3 regions of the Streptomyces sp. NPDC003027 genome follow, and region 1 is predicted to be linked to each of the others. Evidence: riboswitches for the same ligand, from Rfam matches in the RefSeq annotation. Region 1 holds a riboswitch; each other region holds the start of a gene.
What was found. Region 1 has a riboswitch for cobalamin ahead of ACWDX6_RS25855 (energy-coupling factor ABC transporter permease). Riboswitches for the same ligand answer to the same signal wherever they lie in the genome.
Positions count from the first base shown of each region.

Region 2: it holds a riboswitch for cobalamin, as region 1 does, so the genes downstream of both, cobN (cobaltochelatase subunit CobN) here and ACWDX6_RS25855 (energy-coupling factor ABC transporter permease) in region 1, are expected to answer to the same signal.
Region 3: it holds a riboswitch for cobalamin, as region 1 does, so the genes downstream of both, ACWDX6_RS18325 (cobalamin biosynthesis protein) here and ACWDX6_RS25855 (energy-coupling factor ABC transporter permease) in region 1, are expected to answer to the same signal.

Region 1 covers NZ_JBSFTU010000045.1:28,623-31,883, forward strand. The annotation lists gene dhaK (dihydroxyacetone kinase subunit DhaK) at 1-191, shown strand, start outside; gene dhaL (dihydroxyacetone kinase subunit DhaL) at 200-829, shown strand; gene ACWDX6_RS25850 (PTS-dependent dihydroxyacetone kinase phosphotransferase subunit DhaM) at 826-1,230, shown strand; cobalamin riboswitch at 1,304-1,511, shown strand; gene ACWDX6_RS25855 (energy-coupling factor ABC transporter permease) at 1,541-2,242, shown strand; gene ACWDX6_RS25860 (energy-coupling factor ABC transporter substrate-binding protein) at 2,248-2,622, shown strand; gene cbiQ (cobalt ECF transporter T component CbiQ) at 2,629-3,261, shown strand, end outside.
Region 2 covers NZ_JBSFTU010000006.1:152,112-155,372, forward strand. The annotation lists gene ACWDX6_RS07440 (precorrin-8X methylmutase) at 1-539, opposite strand, end outside; gene ACWDX6_RS07445 (cobalamin biosynthesis protein CobG) at 554-1,816, opposite strand; cobalamin riboswitch at 1,882-2,019, shown strand; gene cobN (cobaltochelatase subunit CobN) at 2,058-3,261, shown strand, end outside.
Region 3 covers NZ_JBSFTU010000023.1:54,700-57,960, reverse strand. The annotation lists gene ACWDX6_RS18330 (cobyric acid synthase) at 1-331, opposite strand, end outside; gene ACWDX6_RS18325 (cobalamin biosynthesis protein) at 328-1,308, opposite strand; cobalamin riboswitch at 1,342-1,475, opposite strand; gene ACWDX6_RS18320 (hypothetical protein) at 1,597-1,818, opposite strand; gene ACWDX6_RS18315 (anion permease) at 1,837-3,081, opposite strand.

The DNA.
Region 1 (3,261 bases):
ACGGGTTCAACGCCGAGGTGCAGCGCGTGCTGAAGGAGCGCGGGATCCCGGTCGCCCGCACCCTGGTCGGGAACTATGTGACCTCCCTCGACATGGCCGGCTGTTCGGTCACGCTCTGTGAGGCCGATGAGGAACTGCTACGCCTGTGGGACGCGCCCGTGCAGACGCCCGCCCTCCGCTGGGGCCGGTGAGAAGGAGAGTGACCGAAGTGACCGAGACGAACGAGCCGGGCCAGTTCGACGCCGCGTTCTTCCAGCGCTGGCTGAGCGTCGCCGCTTCCGCCGTCGACCGTGAGGCCGACCGTCTCACCGAGCTCGACTCGGCGATCGGCGACGCCGACCACGGCTCCAATCTGAAGCGGGGGTTCGCCGCCGTGACGGACGTCCTGGCGAAGGAGCCGCCCCCCACCCCGGGGGCCGTACTCACCACCGCAGGACGGCAGTTGATCTCCACCGTCGGGGGTGCCTCCGGTCCGCTGTACGGGACGCTCCTGCGCCGCACCGGCAAGGCGCTCGGCGACGCCGGGACCGTGACCCGCGAGGCGTTCGCCGACGCGCTGGCCACCGGGGTCGCCGCCGTCGCCCAGCTCGGCGGGGCCCAGGTCGGCGACAAGACGATGCTGGACGCGCTCGTCCCGGCGGCCGAGGCGCTGCGCGAGTCCTTCGCGGCGGCCCGGACGGCGGCCGAGGAGGGCGCGCTGGCGACCGTACCGCTCCAGGCCCGCAAGGGCAGGGCCAGCTATCTGGGCGAACGGTCGATCGGGCACCAGGACCCCGGGGCCACCTCGTCCGCGCTGCTGATCGCCGCCCTCGCGGAGGTGGCCGGATGAGCGGGCGGGTCGGCATCGTTCTCGTCTCGCACAGCGCCGCCGTCGCCGCGGCCGTGGCCGAACTCGCCCAGGGCCTCTCGGGCGGCGGCCCCACCGCACCGATCCGGCCCGCCGGCGGCACCCCGGACGGCGGACTCGGCACCAGCTCCGACCTGATCGCCGAGGCGGCGAGGGCGGTCGACCGGGGCGCCGGTGTGGCCCTCCTCGTCGATCTGGGCAGCGCCGTGCTGACCGTCAAGGCGCTCCTCGCCGAGGGCGACGAGCTGCCCGAGGGGGCGCGGCTCGTGGACGCGCCCTTCGTCGAGGGCGCGATCGCCGCCCTCGTCACGGCGACGGCGGGCGGGGACCTGGACGCCGTGGAGGCCGCGGCCGCGGAGGCGTACACGTACCGGAAGGGGTGAGCGGGCGGGAGGCGGGCACCCGTCACGGGCCGTACCGGGAGCCGACCGTGTTGTGATGTACCTGGTCAACGCACTAGTGTCGCAGGGCCTTGGTGTACGGGAAACCGGTGCAGTACCGGTGCGGCCCTCGCCACTGTGATCGGGAGGTCCGGCTCCACCCCCTTGGGGACAACCCCCAGGGGAGCCACTGCACCGCCGCGGGAGACCGTCGTGGTGTGGGAAGGCGGAGTCCGGGCGGCATGACCGTCAGCCAGGAGACCGGCCAAGGTGCGTTGTCCATCCACGAGGTGCTGGAGAGGGTCTCCCAACCATGCATATCGCCGAGGGCTATCTGCCCCCTGTGCACGCGGCCGCCTGGGCCGTCGCGTCCGCCCCGTTCGTCGTCCACGGTGTCCGTGCCCTGACCCGTGAGGTCAAGGCCCATCCCGAATCCACTCTGCTGCTGGGCGCCTCGGGCGCCTTCACCTTCGTCCTGTCCGCGCTCAAGATTCCGTCGGTGACGGGCAGTTGCTCCCACCCCACCGGAACGGGCCTCGGGGCGATCCTGTTCCGGCCGCCCGTGATGGCGGTCCTCGGCACGATCACGCTGCTCTTCCAGGCGCTGCTCCTGGCGCACGGCGGGCTCACCACCCTCGGCGCCAACGTCTTCTCGATGGCCGTCGTCGGCCCGTGGGCGGGGTACGGGGCGTACCGGCTGCTGCGCCGCTTCGACGTGCCGCTGATGGTGAGCGTGTTCTTCGGCGCGTTCGTCGCCGACCTGTCCACCTACTGCGTCACCAGCGTGCAGCTGGCGGTCGCGTTCCCCGACCCCGGCAGCGGTGTGCTCGGCGCGCTGGCGAAGTTCGGCGGGATCTTCGCCGTCACGCAGCTGCCGCTCGCGGTGAGCGAGGGTCTGCTGACGGTGCTCGTGATGCGTCTGCTGACGCAGTCGAGCAAGGGGGATCTGACCCGGCTCGGGGTGCTGCTTCCCGGTGCCCGGAAGAGCGAGACCACGGAGGCGGTGGCCCGATGAGCCGGATGAGCAGGAACACGAAGATCAACGCCCTGCTGCTGCTCGCCGTCGCCGCGCTGGCGGTGCTGCCGCTGGTCCTGGGGCTCGGCGACCACAAGGAGGAGCCGTTCGCGGGGGCCGACGCCGAGGCGGAGGCCGCGATCACGGAGATCCGGCCCGACTACGAGCCGTGGTTCAGCCCGCTGTACGAGCCTCCGTCCGGCGAGGTCGAGTCGGCACTGTTCGCGCTCCAGGCGGCCATCGGCGCCGGTGTCCTCGCGTACTACTTCGGTCTGCGGCGCGGACGTCGCCAGGGCGAGGAGCGCGCACTGGCCGCGGCGGCCGCACCGGTCGCCACGGACGCCCCGAAGGTGACGCGCGCCGCCACGGGCGACGAGTAACCGCCGATGCTGCCGATCGACGCGGCGGCGCACAGCAGTCGCTGGCGCCGCCGTCACCCGTGCGAGAAGGCCGCGCTGGGCTTCGGCCTGACGCTGTGCGCGGTCTGTCTGCCGCCCTGGCCGGGCGCCGTTCTGGTCGCGGCGGCCACCCTCGCGGTGCTGCTCGGTCCCGCCGGAGTGCCCGGACGTCAGCTGTGGCGGGCGTTCCGGATCCCGCTGGGCTTCTGTGTGACGGGGGCGGTGCCGCTGCTGTTCGAGGTGGGAGGGGCGCGCGGCTTCGTCGCCCTGGCGCCGGACGGTCCGTCGCACGCGGGTGAACTGCTGCTGCGCACATCGGCCGCGTCGCTGGGGGTGCTGCTGTTCGCGTTCACCACACCCGTCTCGGACGTGCTGCCCCGGCTCGTACGGGCGGGGGTGCCGGGTCCGGTCGTGGACGTCGCGCTCGTGATGTACCGGATCAGTTTTCTCCTGCTCGACTCCATGGCCAGGATCCGGCAGGCCCAGGCGGCCCGGTTGGGGCTGACGACGCGGGCGGCCACCTGGCGCTCGCTCGCCGGGCTCGGCGCGACGGCGTTCGTGCGCGCCTTCGACCGGGCGCAGCGGTTGCAGACGGGGCTGGCGGGGCGGGGGTACGACGGG
Region 2 (3,261 bases), on a different contig from region 1:
CCGAGCTCCTGGGCGGCGAGGGCGTCCTTGGACTCGGCGGCGCCGATGAAGCCGACCGGTATGCCGAGGACGGCCGCGGGGCGGGGGGCGCCCTTGGCGATCATCTCCAGGAGGTGGAAGAGGGCGGTGGGGGCGTTGCCGATGGCGACGACGGAGCCTTCGAGGCGGTCGCGCCAGAGTTCGAGGGCGGCGGCGCTGCGGGTGGTGCCGAGCTCGGCGGCGAGCGCGGGCACGGAGGGGTCGGAGAGGGTGCAGATCACCTCGTTGTCGGCGGGCAGCCGCTTACGGGTCACGCCGCTGGCGACCATCTGCGCGTCGCAGAGGATCGGTGCCCCGGCGCGCAGGGCGGCGCGGGCGCGGGAGACGACCTGCGGCGAGTAGGCGATATCGCGTACGAGGTCGGTCATGCCGCAGGCGTGGATCATGCGGACCGCGACCTGGGCGACATCGGCGGGCAGACCCGCGAGGTCCGCCTCGGCGCGGATCGTGGCAAAGGACTGGCGGTAGATCTCCGCGCCGTCCTTCTCGTAGGCGAACATCGTGTCGTTCTCGCTCATCTCGTTGTGCGGGCGGTGGTGCGGGCCGTTGCGACTGCTTCGGTGAGGCGTGTACGGGGCGTGGGGACGCCGTCGACCAGGTAGGCGCCCTCGGCGGTCGCGACGACGTCCACCCAGGTGCCGTGGGGGCCCTGGGGGTGGCCGCAGCGGCGGGCGCACCCGGAGAAGTGGACGGGGAGGCCGCGGGAGCGCCCGGGTACGGCGTCGGCGCGGACGTCGGCCAGGGACTTGGCGCAGCCGGGGCGTCCGGTGCAGGCGCCCACCCCGGCCCAGGGGGAGTCGGGGTCCGTGATCAGCCCGTACGCGTCGAGCTCGCGCAGCCGCCGCGCTGCGGCCGGCCGGTCCGGGAAGCCGGTGACGACGGCGCCGCGCCAGGGGGTGAGCCGTACCTCTCCGCCGGTGGCGGCCAGGGCCCGCAGCTGTTCGGCCGTCAGCCGGCCGAGGGGCGCGAGGACGGAGACGGCGCTCTCGCCGAGCACTCCGGGGGCGGGGGGTTCCCCGTGCGGGAGTTCTGGTGCCGGTACGGGTTCCGCCGCGATCCCGGCCCGGGCGAGCGCCCCCGCCAGGTCCGGCTCGTGCCCCTCGGGCAGCTCACGGACCCGCCAGGCGCCGTTCCCCGCGGCTCGGGCGGCGGCCAGGAAGGCCTCCGCGGCGGTGAGCGCGGCGCCGGGCGCGTCCGCGGCGCCCAGCTGGAAGACCTGGTCGCCGACCCGGAGCCGTACCGTCGGCCCTTCTGCGATCAAGGTCACATCTCCGCCGAGCCCGGCCACATCCCCGCGCCCGTCGTCCAGGACGAAGAGGAAACGGCCAGAAAGGGCTGCCGTCCCTTCCCGGGCGCACAGCAGCGCGTCGAGTTCGCGGGCCCACAACTGCACGTCACCGCAGCCGAGTCCGTCCAACCCGGCCGCCGGTGAGGCCACCACGTTCCGGACGCGTTCATGGGTCGGGGACGGCAGCAGACCGGCTGGTGCCAGCAGCTCCGCCAGCTCCGCGCCGCAGCTCTCTCCGAGGCCCCGCAGCTCCACGTTTCCCCGGGAGGTGACACTGACCCGTCCGTCGCCCAGAACCTCTGCCGCGGTGGCCAGAACCTCGACCTGACGTGTCGTCAACAAGCCTGCGGGCACGCGCAGTCGGGCCAGGCGGCCGTCGTCGGCGGGGTGCAGCCGTAGCGCCCCGGGGCAGGCGTCGCCACGGTCCCGTATGACGGATTCGCCCGGGTTGGGCGGGGTGGGTGGGGTGGGCGGCATGGCGGCGAGCATACCCACGGGAATCCTCGCGACCACCGGCTGTGATCCGGCCAACCCCCCAGCCCGGCGGGGGCAGGATCTACTATGCACAACGGCATGGGGTCCCAGGGCCCCGGGGAGGAAGCCCGGTGAGAATCCGGCGCGGTCCCGCCACTGTGAGCCAGGTCGCACCAGCGTCCCGGTGAGTCAGGAACTCCCGCCGTCCACACGACCACCCGGGGCGCGGACAACCCCGAGGAAGGCCTGCGCTCGCATGCGAATTCTGTTGCTGTCGCACTCCGACACCGACCTGCTCAGCGCCCGCGCGGCCGGCGGCCCGGTGGCGTACCGGTTCGCCAACCCCTCGCGCCTCGCGCTCGACGACCTCCCCGGTCTCCTGGACGGTGCGGACCTCGTCGTCGTACGCCTCCTCGGCGGCCTGCGGGCCTGGGAGGACGGGCTCCAGACGCTGCGCGCCGCCGGCAAGCCGCTGGTCGTGCTCTCCGGCGAACAGGCCCCGGACGCGCAGCTCATGGAGACCTCCACGGTCCCGATCGGCGTCGCCACCGAGGCTCACGCCTATCTCGCGCACGGCGGGCCCGGCAACCTGGAGCAGCTCGCCCGGTTCCTCGCCGACACCGTGCTGCTCACCGGCCACGGCTTCGAGGCCCCGGCCCCGGCCCCCACCTGGGGTCCGCTGGAGCGCACCCCCCGGAGGACCGACGGCCCGACCGTCGCGGTGCTCTACTACCGCGCCCACCACATGAGCGGGAACACCGCCTTCGTCGGCACCCTCTGCGACGCCGTCGAGGACGCCGGAGCCCAGGCCCTGCCGCTCTACGTGGCCTCCCTGCGCGCCCCCGAACCCGAACTGCTGGCGCGGCTGCGCGGCGTCGACGCGATCGTCACCACCGTCCTGGCCGCCGGCGGCACCAAGCCCGCCGAGGCCCAGGCCGGCGGCGACGAGGAGGCGTGGGACGCGGGCGCGCTCGCCGCCCTCGACGTACCGATCCTGCAGGCGCTCTGCCTCACCGGTTCACGTACGGCCTGGGAGGAGAACGACGAGGGTCTCTCCCCGCTCGACGCCGCCAGCCAGGTCGCCGTCCCCGAGTTCGACGGCCGGCTCATCACCGTCCCGTTCTCCTTCAAGGAGATCGACGAGGACGGGCTCCCGGCCTACGTCGCCGACGCCGAGCGCGCGGCCCGCGTCGCCGGGATCGCCGTCCGCCACGCCCGCCTGCGGCACATCCCGAACGCCGAGAAGCGTCTGGCCCTGGTCCTCTCCGCGTACCCGACGAAGCACTCCCGGATCGGAAACGCCGTCGGCCTCGACACCCCCGCCTCCGCCGTGGCGCTGCTGCGCCGGCTGCGGGAGGAGGGCTACGACTTCGGGCCCGAGGACGAGATCCCCGGCCTGGTCTCCGGCGACGGCGACGAGCTGATCTACGCGCTCATCGAGGCCGGCGGCCACGACCAGG
Region 3 (3,261 bases), on a different contig from region 1:
CGAAGAACCCGCGGGCGCTCAGCTCACCCACCGGCTTGCCCATCAGCACCACCTGGCTGGAGCGGTCGCTGCCCGGCTTCAGCAGGACCGGGTTCATCAGCGCCGTCGGCTCCACCCGCGCGGCCTGCGCCTGCATCGCCTGCGCCCGCCCGATCTCCGCGCCCTCCCTGGTCACGAAGGAGTTCAGGGACATGTTCTGGCCCTTGAACGGCGCCACCTTCACGCCCTTGCGGACCAGCCAGCGGCAGATCCCGGCCGTGACGACGCTCTTGCCCGCGTCGGACGTGGTCCCCGCGACCAGCAGCCCGCCTCCCCTCGGTCCGCTCCTCATGCGCTCCTCCGCTTCATGGCGCCCACCACGATCCTTCCGGCCACACAGGCCGCCAGCGTCAGTCCGGTCACCCGGCGCGACAGCCGTACGGCCCGCTCGATGTCCGCCACTTCCACGTCCCGGCCCTCACCGTTGAGCACCGGCCGGTGCTCGACCCGTCCGCCGTACGAGAGCGTCCCGCCGAGCCGTACGCCGAGCGCTCCCGCGAACGCGGCCTCGACCGGGCCGGCGTTGGGGCTCGGGTGCCTGCCCGCGTCCGCCCGCCATGCCCGGACCGCCCCACGGGGGTCGCCGCCCGCGACCGTCGCGAGCGCGGCCGTCAGCCGCGCCCCCGGCCAGCCGGCCACGTCGTCGAGGCGGGCGGAGGCCCAGCCGAAGCGGCGGTACTTCGGGGACCTGTGACCGACCATCGCGTCCAGGGTGTTCACGGCGCGGAAGCCGACGAGGCCCGGGACCCCGGCGACCGCGCCCCAGACCAGGGCGCCGACGACCGCGTCGGAGGTGTTCTCGGCGACGGACTCCACGACCGCGCGGGCCATCGCCGGGCCGTCCAGGGCCTGCGGGTCGCGGCCGCACAGATGCGGCAGCCGCTCGCGGGCCACCTCCAGGTCGCCGGCGGCCAGCGCCCCGCCGATGGCCCGGGCCTCCCGGCCCAGCGTCGTACCGCCGACGACCGCCCACACGGCGGCGGCGGTCAGGGCGGCGGAGGCGACGGGCCGGCCGCGGACGGCGCGCGCGGCGAGCGCCGCGGCTCCGGCGGCGCCGCCCGCGCAGACGGCGGTGTGCAGCGCGCCCCACCCGCGGTGGTCGCGCAGCAGAAGTCGTTCGACGGCGCCGGCGGCCCGGCCGAATCCGGCGACCGGATGGCCGCGGCGCGGGTCGCCGATCAGCAGGTCCGCGAGCAGGCCGGAGGCGGCTCCGTACGCGAAGACGCCCGTGGACGCGAATACACCGGTGGCAGCTCTGCGGCCAGGCATGGCGCTATGTCCTCACTCAGGGTCCGCGCCCTGGCTCGACGTGACCGGCGGGGAGAGTTCCTGGCTCCCGGGGATCAGCTCCCCGGTCACAGTGGCGGGACCGCGCCGGATTCGCACCGGACTTCCTCTTCTGCCGCCGTAATGGCCCCGGAAGTCCACCACGCAGCGCGAACACCCGTCAACTCACCCTTGACCTGCGACGGGAGAGTGTGCGAAGCCCCACAACACGACGGCTGGGCGTGCCGCACCTTCCGGTGCGGCACGCCCAGCCGTGGGTGCGTCGATCGGTCAGACGACGATCAGATAGATGCCGAACGCGACGGCCGCCGCGCACAGCGCGAAGCAGGCGTACGCGCCGGTGCGCGCGAGGGCCGCGGAGCCTCCCTGGGTCGCGGCCTGCTCCTGCTTGGAGAGGCCGACGATCCCGAGGGTGAACAGGCCCACGAGGGCGATGGTCGCCACGAGGCTGACTCCGAAGACGGAGCCGAGAGCTGCCCAGTCGATCTTCATGCTGATGTCTCTCGTTCCTTAGACCGTCGCCGTGGCGGTCGGGGCGGCCGGGTCCGTGGGAGCCGGCGACGGGATGGTGGCCTTCAGGTCGTCGGTGAGGGTCCCGGCCGGGGGCGGGGTGACGGCCGCGATGGCGGTGGTCACGACGCCGGGGGCCTCGGTCTCGGTCTCGTTGACGTTGGTGTGGTCGACGACCTGGCGGCGGGAGATGAACCAGATCGCGGTGCAGGACGCGATCAGGAAGGCGGCGACGGCGATGACGCCCCAGTCGCCCTGCCGGGTGACGTACTCCGAGAGCGCGGCGACCAGGCCGGCGGCGGGGAGGGTCAGGCCCCAGGCGACGAACATCCGGGTGGCGGTGGACCAGCGGACCACCCCGCCCTTGCGGCCCAGACCCGCGCCCATGACGGCGCCGGAGCAGGAGTGCGTGGTCGACAGGGAGAAGCCGAGGTTGGAGGAGCTCAGGATGACGGCCGCGGCGCTGGTCTGGGCGGCGAAGCCCTGCTGCGGCTGGAGGTCCGTGAGGCCCTTGCCCATGGTCCTGATGATGCGCCAGCCGCCCAGGTAGGTGCCGAGGGCGATGGCCAGACCGGCGGAGACGATGACCCAGACCGGCGGGTTGGAGCCCGGGGCCAGGATGCCGCCGGCGACCAGGGCCAGCGTGATGATGCCCATCGTCTTCTGGGCGTCGTTGGTGCCGTGGGCGAGGGAGACGAGACCGGCGGAGGCGATCTGGCCCGCGCGGTAGCCCTTGTCGGTGGTCTTCCGGTCGGCGTTCCTGCCGAGCCGGTAGGTCAGCCGGGAGGCGAGCATCGCGGCGAGGCCGGCGACCAGAGGCGCGGCGATGGCCGGGATGAGGACCTTGGTGACGACCACGCCGCCGTTGACGCCGCTGAGACCGACCGAGGCGATCGTCGCGCCGATGAGGCCGCCCATGAGGGCGTGGGACGAGCTGGACGGCAGTCCGACCAGCCAGGTCAGAAGGTTCCAGAGGATCGCGCCGACGAGCGCGGCGAAGATGACTTCGGGCTGGATGCCCTCTTCGTTCACCAGACCGCTGGAGATCGTCTTGGCGACCTCGACGGAGAGGAACGCGCCGACCAGGTTCAGCACGGCGGACATGGCCACCGCCGTCTTGGGCTTCATCGCGCCGGTCGAGATGGTCGTCGCCATCGCGTTGGCGGTGTCGTGGAAACCGTTCGTGAAATCGAACACGAGAGCTGTCACGACCACAATCGTGAGCAGCAGCGTGATGTGTTCCATTTACCCAGGCAATCGTTTGACGTCAGTGGCTCGTCGAACGTAGTCAACCTGGGTGAACGGAAGATGAACTGGGTCCGGCGGTGTGGTGACCCGAACCGGTGCCAGGACATTCCGCTTAGCGGCTCGGGAGGGCCCGCGCGTCCACGATGTGGACCCGTGCGACCCGGGGTAAGCCATGTC